3 regions of the Halomonas sp. BM-2019 genome follow, and region 2 is predicted to be linked to each of the others. Evidence: predicted binding sites of a transcription regulator. Region 2 holds the regulator's gene; each other region holds the start of a gene.

What was found. Region 2 encodes sigma-54, which starts transcription at its own class of promoters, with help from an activator protein. Its sites were predicted from a motif close to TGGCACNNNNNTTGCTNT; they were not measured.
Region 1: J5F18_RS06995 (ANTAR domain-containing protein) is a predicted target of sigma-54. The motif match lies at 2,187-2,204, and genes of this name have one in related genera.
Region 3: glnL (nitrogen regulation protein NR(II)) is a predicted target of sigma-54. The motif match lies at 1,413-1,430, and genes of this name have one in related genera.

What each region holds. Positions count from the first base shown of each region.
Region 1 covers NZ_CP071922.1:1,382,558-1,385,812, forward strand. Annotated here, with positions in the region: gene J5F18_RS06985 (FAD-dependent oxidoreductase) at 1-165, opposite strand, end outside; gene J5F18_RS06990 (CmpA/NrtA family ABC transporter substrate-binding protein) at 434-1,501, opposite strand; gene J5F18_RS06995 (ANTAR domain-containing protein) at 1,511-2,125, opposite strand; partial or broken gene J5F18_RS07000 (nitrate reductase) at 2,516-3,255, shown strand, end outside.
Region 2 covers NZ_CP071922.1:1,737,328-1,740,582, reverse strand. Annotated here, with positions in the region: partial or broken gene lptA (lipopolysaccharide transport periplasmic protein LptA) at 1-90, shown strand, start outside; gene lptB (LPS export ABC transporter ATP-binding protein) at 99-824, shown strand; gene J5F18_RS08750 (RNA polymerase factor sigma-54) at 979-2,391, shown strand; gene raiA (ribosome-associated translation inhibitor RaiA) at 2,561-2,869, shown strand; gene J5F18_RS08740 (PTS sugar transporter subunit IIA) at 2,877-3,255, shown strand, end outside.
Region 3 covers NZ_CP071922.1:582,489-585,743, forward strand. Annotated here, with positions in the region: gene glnA (glutamate--ammonia ligase) at 1-317, shown strand, start outside; gene J5F18_RS02970 (DUF4124 domain-containing protein) at 498-1,064, shown strand; gene glnL (nitrogen regulation protein NR(II)) at 1,534-2,580, shown strand; gene ntrC (nitrogen regulation protein NR(I)) at 2,573-3,255, shown strand, end outside.

The DNA.
Region 1 (3,255 bases), 350 kb from region 2:
GGAGAGCAGAATACGGTTGTAGGCCGGGTCCAGTTCGTCGCCGATCACGGTGATGCGCGCCGGCCGCCCCGGCTTGCCGGCCAGTGCTTCCACTAGCCGATGGCCGGCCATGCCGTTGCCGACGATGACCAGGTGCTCGTTCGCTGGATGGGGGGCTTGATGCATGGTCAGGCACCTCCGCTGAGTGAAAATGGGGTGGCGACAACGAAAAGAAGGCGACCCGGCGCAATTCCCCGGGGGGAGAGCGCTGGGACGCCTTCGTCCAATGCGTGTCATCTGTCGTCAGGGGTGATCGCCATTGATCACCGTGCTGCCCCTCACTATTCAAGAAGCCGGCCAAAATGTCGGATGACGATATTTTATTCTTATATTTCAGCAATCTGGGCGATGTTGGTGGGGGCGAGGCCGTGCCGCGGGGCGGACGCCATGCACGTCAATGGTGCATGGCGGCATCGAAATGCACGGGCGCGTAGCACTCATGCAGGGTGCCGATGTCCAGTTGGCGACCGCGGCCTGCGAGGTGGCGGCTCAGCGCCTCGGCCACGCGGCCCATGGCCTCGATATCGGGGCGCAGCACGCCGTCGCCGTACAGGCGCTGGTGGATCGGGGCGCTGTCCAGGGGCAGGTCGTCGAGATGGTTCACCGAGCGGTCGAGATAGGGGGGAAGGGCGAGCCAGCGAAGCGCCTGGCGGCGATGCGCCGGTGCGGCGGCCAGCCAGCGGCTGGCGGCCATCAGTGAGCGAATCAGCGCCGCCAGGGTGGCGGGGTAGCGCCTGGCCCAGGAGCGAGTCACGCCCAGCACCTTCTCGGGAGCCTCGGGCCACAGCTGGGCGCCGGTGGCGACGATGCGCCCCGCGTGGCGAAACTGGGCCAGGCTGCCCCAGGGTTCGCCGGCGCAGAAGCCGTCGATCTCCCCGGCCTCCAGGGCAGCCGCCAGGCGTGGTGGCGGCAGCACCACCAGCTCGACGTCGTGCTCCGGGTCCAGGCCGCCGAGTGTGAGCCAGTCGCGCAGCTGATAGTGCTGGCAGGAGAAGGGGTAGACCATGGCCAGGCGCGGCCGTCGCCGAGCGGGCTGCCCTCCCAGCCCCCGGGCCAGCGCCAGGGCGCTGGCCCGGGGTGCGTCACCGAGCGTCACCTTGCCGGCCTCGGCGAGGGTGCTGGAGAGCACCAGGGCATTGCCGTTGCGCGACAGGGTGATCGGCGCCAGGGTGTCGCAGGGCGCGCGTTCCAGGCCCAGACTCATGGCCAGGGGCATGGGGGCGAGCATCTGGGCGCCGTCGAGCAGGCCGGCGGCGACCTTGTCGCGCAGCGTGGACCAGGCGTTCTCCCGCGAGAGGGTAACGTCTAGCCCCTGCTCGCTGAAGAACCCGTGCTCGCGGGCGATCACCAGCAGGGCGGCATCCAGCAGCGGGACGAAGCCCAGCGTCAGGCGGTCGAGTTCGGGGGTCGGCGGCCTGGCCGCCTGATGGCTATGGCTAGAGGGCGTCGGCGTGGCACTCATGGGGGATCCCTATTCAGGCTCGGACGAAGGGGGCGACAGCTGCTCCAGGACATCGATGACGCTGTCGGCCACCTGGGCGATGCGCTGGCCGCGGTCCATGGCCAGCTTGCGCAGCATGCGGTAGGCCTGCTCCTCGTCGCAGCCCTGGTGCTTCATCAAAAGGCCCTTGGCGCGCTCGATGCGCTTGCGCTCGGCGAGCTGGTTACGGGTCTGGTCGAGCTCCTGGCGCAGGGACTGGAAGGCGTCGAAGCGGGCGATGGCCACTTCGATGATCGCCTTGACCCGGCCGGCCACCAGGCCGTCGACCACATAGGCGCTGACCCCCGACTTGAGGGCCGCCTGCATGGTGTCAGGGTCGTGCTGGTCGGCGAAGAACACCACCGGGCGCGGGTTCTCGCGGTTGAGCAGGGCCATGCTGTCGAGGGTGTCGCGGTCGGGGGACTCCATGTCGATGATCACCACGTCCGGCTGATGGCGCGCGACCATCTCGTTGAGGCTGGCCGGGCTCTGCAGCCGACAGATGACCTCGTGGCCCTCGGCGATCAGGGCCTCCTCGACCATGGCGGCGCGAACGACCTCGTCGTCAACCAGGAGCACCTTGAGAGAAGCGGTCAGGGGGGGCATGGCAGTGTCGTCGTTCGTCAGGGGGATGGCTGGCAGTATCGCCTCTAAAACAATATCCGTTAAAGCAATATCCGTTCCAGGTATCGCCAGGGTCCGGCGAGCCGCGGCCTCGACGCGGGGCGTCGGCGCGGCCCCGGCGTTGATTTGGCACCAGCCTGGTGCAGGAGGCGGTGCCCACGATAGCCGCTGGTGCAAATTGGCTCCGCCTGGCCGGGCCGGAAGTGCCGGCCGGACGGCCCCACGTCACTGGCATAGCAGCGGAAAACACCTTCTGGCACACGCCTTGCTTGACTTTCCCATATTGGCAACGACGCCCATCAACGCCTGCCTATTACAGGGTAGACGCTGGTGGGCGTCTTCGTTTCCGACTGACCCTGACAGGAGAGCGGCATGCACCAGGCACGAACTACCTGCCCCTATTGTGGCGTCGGCTGCGGCGTGGTGGCAGAAATCGACGGTGAGCGGATCGTCGGCGTCAGCGGCGACACAGAACATCCGGCCAATTTCGGCCGGCTCTGCGTCAAGGGCTCGGCGCTGCACGAGACGCTGGGCGAGCACGGCCGGCTGACCCGGCCGCGCCTCGACGGCGTGGAGGTGGGCTGGGAGACGGCCCTTTCTGCCGTGGCCGACCGCCTGGCGGCGACCCGCCGCGAGCACGGCGACGGGGCGGTGGCGGCCTACCTTTCCGGCCAGCTGCTCACCGAGGACTACTACGTCGCCAACAAGCTGTTCAAGGGGTTCCTCGGCACCCCGCACCTGGACACCAACTCGCGGCTCTGCATGGCCTCGGCAGTGGCCGCCTACAAGCGCAGCCTCGGCGCCGACGCCGTGCCCTGCAGCTACGAGGACCTGGAGGAGGCCGAGCTGGTGGTGCTGGTAGGCTCCAACCTGGCCTGGAACCATCCGGTGCTCTACCAGCGCCTCAAGGTGGCCAAGACCCGCAACCCGCTGATGCGGGTGGTGGTGATCGATCCCCGGGTCACCGACAGCTGCGAGATCGCCGACCTCTACCTGGGTCTCAAGCCCGGCAGCGACGCCCGGCTGTTCACCGGCCTGCTGACCTGGATGGAGGCGCGGGGCAAGCTCGACCGGCTCTACCTGGAGCGCCACACCCAGGGCCTCGAGGAGGC
Region 2 (3,255 bases):
CTCGATCGCCGCGTGGTGCAGGCCCGCAGCGAGGCCGAGGGCGTCGAGGGACGCCAGCGCATCCGCATGACCCTACAGCCCGAGCAGTAAGGCCGCCCATGCAGACTCTTCATGCCCGCCACCTGGCCAAGAGCTACAAGCGCCGCCGTGTGGTGCAGGACATCAGCCTGGCCATCCGCCAGGGCAGCATCGTCGGCCTGCTGGGCCCCAACGGCGCCGGCAAGACCACCTCCTTCTACATGATCGTGGGGCTGGTGCGCGCCGACGCCGGCGAGGTGGCCATCGACGACCTGGACCTGTCGCGGGCCGCCATGCACGAGCGCGCCCGGTCCGGCATCGGCTACCTGCCCCAGGAAGCGTCGATCTTCCGCAAGCTGTCGGTGGCCGACAACATCATGGCGATCCTCGAGACCCGCCGGGACCTCGACCGGGAGGGGCGCCGGGCGCGCCTCGAGCAGCTACTCGAGGACTTCCACGTAACCCATATCCGCGACAACCTCGGCATGAGCCTCTCCGGTGGCGAACGGCGCCGGGTGGAGATCGCCCGGGCCCTGGCCACGGAGCCCGCCTTTATCCTGCTCGACGAGCCCTTCGCCGGCGTCGACCCCATCTCGGTGGGGGAGATCAAGGGTATCATCCGGCAGCTCAAGGCCCGCGACATCGGCGTACTGATCACCGACCACAACGTCCGCGAGACCCTGGATATCTGCGACACCGCCTACATCGTCGGCGACGGCCAGATCATCGCCGAGGGCAACGCCGAGTCGATCCTCGCCAACCAGCGCGTGCGCGAGGTCTACCTGGGCCAGGACTTCCGCCTCTGACCCGCCTTCCGGCCGCAGCCCCCTGATATGCATGTCGTTATTCGATGGCGGCATGCGTCTTGCGCCTGGCATGGATGTTGCTTCGTCTCCGCTTGCAAGCCCGACGCACCCGCGCTAGGGTGAGGCTTTCCCGTCAGAGAGGGACTCCGTCACCATGGCCATGAAAGCCTCCCTGCAGCTGCGCGTCGGCACCCAGCTGACGATGACGCCCCAGCTCCAGCAGGCCATCGCCCTGCTGCAGCTCTCCACCCTCGACCTGCGCCAGGAGATCCAGCAGGCGCTGGAGTCCAACCCCATGCTGGAGCTCGAGGAGGGCTTCGGCGAACAGGCGGTCAGCGAGACCCCCGAGGATGACTGGGCCAGCGAGATCCCCGACGAGCTCACCACCGACAGCGACTGGTCGGACACCTACCAGGACCTGGGCGCCCCCGCCGGCGGCGAAGGCCCGGACTTCGAACGGGAGGCGAGCGTACAGAGCCTCCAGGGCCATCTGGTCTGGCAGCTGGCGATGACGGACCTGGACCCTCGCGAGCGCCAGGTCGCCGAGAGCCTGATCGATGCGGTGGACCCGGCCGGCTACCTGGCCCAGCCCGTCGACGAGATCCGCGAAGGCCTCCGCGCCCAGGGGCTCGACGGCTTGCGCAGCCGCGAAGTGGAGCAGGTGCTGCTGCGGCTTCAGCAGTTCGAGCCCACCGGTGTCTTCGCCCGCGACCTGCGCGAGTGCCTGATGCTGCAGCTGGCCGCCCTGCCCGACGACACCCCCCTGCTGCCCCAGGCGCGTCGGCTGGTGCGCCAGTTTCTCGAGGCCCTGGCCGGCGACGATCGTCGCCTGCTCAAGCGCCGGCTGGGGCTCGACGACGACGCCCTGGAGGCGGTGATCACCCTGGTGCGCTCGCTGGACCCCCGCCCAGGCAGCGCCTACGCCGGCATCGAACGCGACTACGTGATTCCCGACCTGGTGGCTCGCCACGACAGCGCCGGCTGGCAGGTGGAGCTGAACCCCGAGGCGCTGCCGCGGCTGCGCATCCAGCCCGACTATGCCGCCCTGATCCGTCGCACCGACAAGAGCCAGGACAACCAGTTCCTCAAGGACCACCTGCAGGAGGCCCGCTGGCTGATGAAGAGCCTCTCCAGCCGCAACGACACCCTGCTGCGGGTAGGGCGCGAGATCATGGCCCGCCAGCTTGACTTCCTGGAACAGGGCGAGGAGGCGATGAAGCCGCTGATCCTGGCCGATATCGCCCAGGCCGTGGAGATGCACGAGTCGACCATCTCGCGAGTCACCACCCAGAAGTTCATCTATACGCCCCGCGGCGTCTTCGAGCTGAAATACTTCTTCTCCAGCCAGGTGGGGGGCAACGGCGAGGGCGATGCCCACTCCAGCACGGCGATCCGCGCGCGCATCCGCAAGCTGATCCAGGAGGAGCCGCCACGCAAGCCGCTCTCCGACAGCAAGCTGGTGGCCCTGCTCGAGGAGGCCGGCATCCAGGTGGCCCGTCGTACGGTAGCGAAGTATCGAGAAGCCATGGGCATCCCCTCCTCCAGCGAGCGCAAGCGGCTGCGCTGAGCCCATCTCCCAGCATGCCCCGAGGCGGCAGTCACGTCATCTGCCGGCCGCCACCTGCACAGGCTCCGATAACCCGCATCAGGCCTGCCGCAGCAGCGGCGGTGAGGGGGTATGCAAGGCGGGAAAAAGGGTTACAATCGAGCCATCACCAATGAGCAAGGAGCTTGTCATGCAAGTCAACATCACCGGCCATCATGTGGAATTGACCGACGCCCTGCGTGGCTATGTGGACGAGAAACTGGCTCGCGTGGAGCGCCATTACGACAACATCACCAACGTCCAGGTGATCCTGTCCGTGGAGAAGGAACGTCAACTCGCCGCCTGCACCCTGCATGCCGCCGGTGCCGACCTGCACGCCGAGGCTCAGGATGGCGACATGTACGCCGCCATCGATGCCCTGGCCGACAAGCTGGACCGCCAACTGGTCAAGCACAAGGAAAAGACCCAGGCCCGCGCCCAGGGCGCCGGGGCCCGCTGATCCCGTCATGACACTGGAAACCATCCTGCCCCCCGAGCGCACCCTCTTCGGTGTGCCCGGGGGAAGCAAGAAGCGGGTGCTGGAGTTCTTCAGCACCTTTATCGCCCAGAACACCCCCAGCCTCGACAGCCAGGAGGTGTTCAGCAGGCTGATCGGGCGTGAGCGCCTGGGCAGCACCGGGATCGGCAACGGGGTGGCCATTCCCCATGCCCGGAGTCCCCACTGCAAGGCCCCCATTGCCGGCTTCCTCAAGCTGGCCGAGCCGGTGGACTTCGACGCCATCGACGGCGAACCCGTCGACCTGGTGTTCGTGCTGCTGGTTCCCGAAGAGGCCGACGATGCCCACCTGGCCCTGCTGGCGCAGGTGGCGGGCGTGATGAACGACG
Region 3 (3,255 bases), 1.2 Mb from region 2:
CCGCCAACCCCTACCTGTGCTTCGCGGCGATGCTGATGGCTGGCATCGACGGCATCAAGAACAAGATCCACCCCGGCGACGCCATGGACAAGAACCTCTATGACCTGCCGCCGGAAGAAGGCAAGGCCGTGCCCACCGTGGCCAACAGCCTCGACCAGGCCCTGGAAGCCCTGGATGCGGATCGCGCCTTCCTGACCGAGGGTGGCGTCTTCACCGACGACATGATCGATGCCTACATCGAGCTCAAGATGGAAGACGTGGAGCGCATTCGCATGACCACGCACCCCGTCGAGTTCGACATGTACTACAGCTGCTGACGACGCGCCTTCAGTGCCGGCGGCCGGGTCCCGCGAGGCCCGGCCTGCCATCGACGCTGCGGCGTTGATCAAGAAAGGGGTTCCGCCATGGCGGAACCCCTTTTTCTTGTTCACTATCCAAGGGGGAGTCGCAGACACCATCCACAGGCCGCCGGGGCGGCGGCGACGCAGGGGGTAGCCATGAACAAGGCCTTGATGGCGCTGGCGGTGGGGCTGTCGTTCAGCCTGACACTCCAGGCCCAGACGATCTATCGCACCACCGATGCCCAGGGCAACGTGGTGTTCACCGACAACCCGGAGCGGGGCGGTGAGCAGGTGGAGCTGGCGCCGGTGACGGTGGTGCCCTCCACCGGCGAAGTGCGCACCGGAGAGGCCGTGCCGCGCGTCGATGGCAGCGGTGCGGCGGCAGTGACCGCCCGGCCGGGCCAGCCCTTCATGCCGTACGACAGCTTCCGCATCCTCTCGCCGAGCCATGAGCAGGCTTTCCCGGTGGGGGCGGCGGGCAACGTGCCGGTGGAACTCGGCATCGAGCCGGAGCTGCGCGAGGATCACCGGGTTCGCCTGTTGGTGGATGGCCAGCTGAGCCAGACGGCCATGCACACCACCGCCTTCATGGTGGCCAACATGAACCCCGGCGAGCACGTGCTGCAGGCCGAGTTGCTGGACGGCAGCGGCGAGGTTCGCCACCGTACCTCGCCGGTGACCATCTTTGTGCACCGGGCCAGTGTCAACCGTCCCGCCGATTAGCTGTCCCCTCGCTGGGCACCCTGGCCGTGGTGCCCGGACGGTAGCCCGAGGCCCTGCCGCTCCCCGCAAGGCGAGTCACGGCCGCCCCATCTCGTCAAGCCGGCGCCCCCGCCCGCCGAGGTGCCCTCGCCGCTCCGTCGTAGTGCAGAACCCGCCCGTCGGCTGCCCGATGAGGAACCGATCCTGCGTCGCCAAGAGGAGCGCGGATCGGCCCGGTGACCCGAAAGAAGGCAGGCGATGCCCCGTCAGGGCCCGAGCCTGGGTGCGCATCGCTCCACTTTGCACTGGTTTGGTGCGTGCGCGTCGCGTTGATGGCCGGCAAGCCCCGAAAACCGGGCTCCTGGGGCCTGGCGCGCTTCTTGCAAGAATAATGTTGTGTAAGTGCCTTTTGAAAGAGCTTCCTGAAAGAACCTTTTGCATGAGCCTTCTGCAAAGAACGGGTATCCCTGGATCCGACATGGCGCAATCGATGTACCAACGCTTGATGGAGCACCTCACCACTGCCGTGGTCCTGCTGGACGGCGAGCTCAGGCTTCGGTGGATGAACCCCGCCGCCGAGGCGCTGCTGGCGCTGAGCTTCAGTCGCGTGAAGGGCATGGGGCTGGATGGCCTTTTCGAGAGCGACGGCGGGCTGGGTGAGGTGCTGGGCAAGGCGCGGGATGAGTTCCACCCCTTCACCCAGCGCGAGGCGCGCCTGGTCATGCTCTGCGGCGAGACCCACACCGTGGATTACACGGTCACGCCACTGTCGCGAAATGAGCTGCTGCTGGAGGTGGAGCCCCGCGACCGGCTGATGCGCATCTCCCGGGAGGAGGCACTGCTGACCCGTCAGGAGACCATCAAGGTGCTGACCCGCGGTCTGGCTCATGAGGTGAAGAACCCCCTGGGGGGCATCCGCGGGGCGGCCCAGCTGCTGGAGCGCGACCTCGATGATCCCGAGCTCAAGGAGTTTACCCGGATCATCGTCGAGGAGGTGGACCGACTGCGCGACCTGGTGGACTCCATGCTCGGGCCCAACCGGGTCAGCCGCCACGAGCCGCTCAATATCCACCAGGTGCTGGAGCGGGTGCGCTCGCTGCTGATCGCCGAGCACCCCGCGGTGGCCATCGAGCGCGACTACGACCCCAGCCTGCCGGCTCTCTCGGGTGACGAGGCCCAGTTGATCCAGGCGGTGCTCAACGTGGCGCGCAATGCGGTGGAGGCGATGAGCGAGGCCGGCACCCCCGAGCCCCGCTTGGTGCTGCGCACCCGGGCACGCCGCCAGTTCACCCTGGGGGCCGAGCGCCACCGCCTGGTGTGCGAGGTGGCCATCATCGATTGCGGCCCCGGTGTGCCCGCGGCGCTGCAGGAGACCCTCTTTTACCCGATGGTGTCCGGTCGCGCCGAGGGCAGCGGCCTGGGTCTCTCCATCGCCCAGGCGATCCTGCACCAGCACCAGGGCCTGATCGAATGTGACTCCGTGCCCGGCCAGACCGAATTTAGACTGCTGATTCCCCTGGAGAAGCGCCATGACTGACGTCGCACGCGTGGTGATCGTCGACGACGACCGCGCCATACGCTGGGTACTCGAGCGTGCCCTCGCCCAGCCCGACCTGGAAGTGGAGTGCATCGAGCGGGCCGATGCCGCCCTGCCGCGCCTGCTGGACCAGCCGCCCGATGTGTTGGTCACCGATATCCGCATGCCCGGCATCGACGGCCTGGACCTGATGGCCCGGGTGCGCGAGGTCCATCCGGACCTGCCGGTGATCGTGATGACGGCCCATTCCGACCTGGACAGTGCGGTGGCCTCCTACCAGGGCGGGGCCTTCGAGTACCTGCCCAAGCCCTTCGACGTGGACGAGGCCCTGGCCCTGGTGCGGCGCGCCGTGGCCCATGCCCGGGAGCGCCAGCGTCCGGTCAGCGTCCCCGAGGGGCTGGATGCCGAGATCATCGGCGAGGCGCCGGCCATGCAGGAGGTGTTCCGCGCCATCGGCCGACTGTCCCACTCCCACATCACCGTGCTGATCAACGGCGAGTCGGGAACCGGCAAGGAGCGGGTGGCTCGAGCGCTGCACCAGCACAGCCCGCGGGCCGGCAAGCCGTTCATCGCCCTCAACATGGCGGCGATCCCCAAGGACCTGATCGAGTCGGAGCTGTTCGGCCACGAGAAGGGCGCCTTCACCGGGGCCACGGCCAGCCGGCAGGGGCGCTT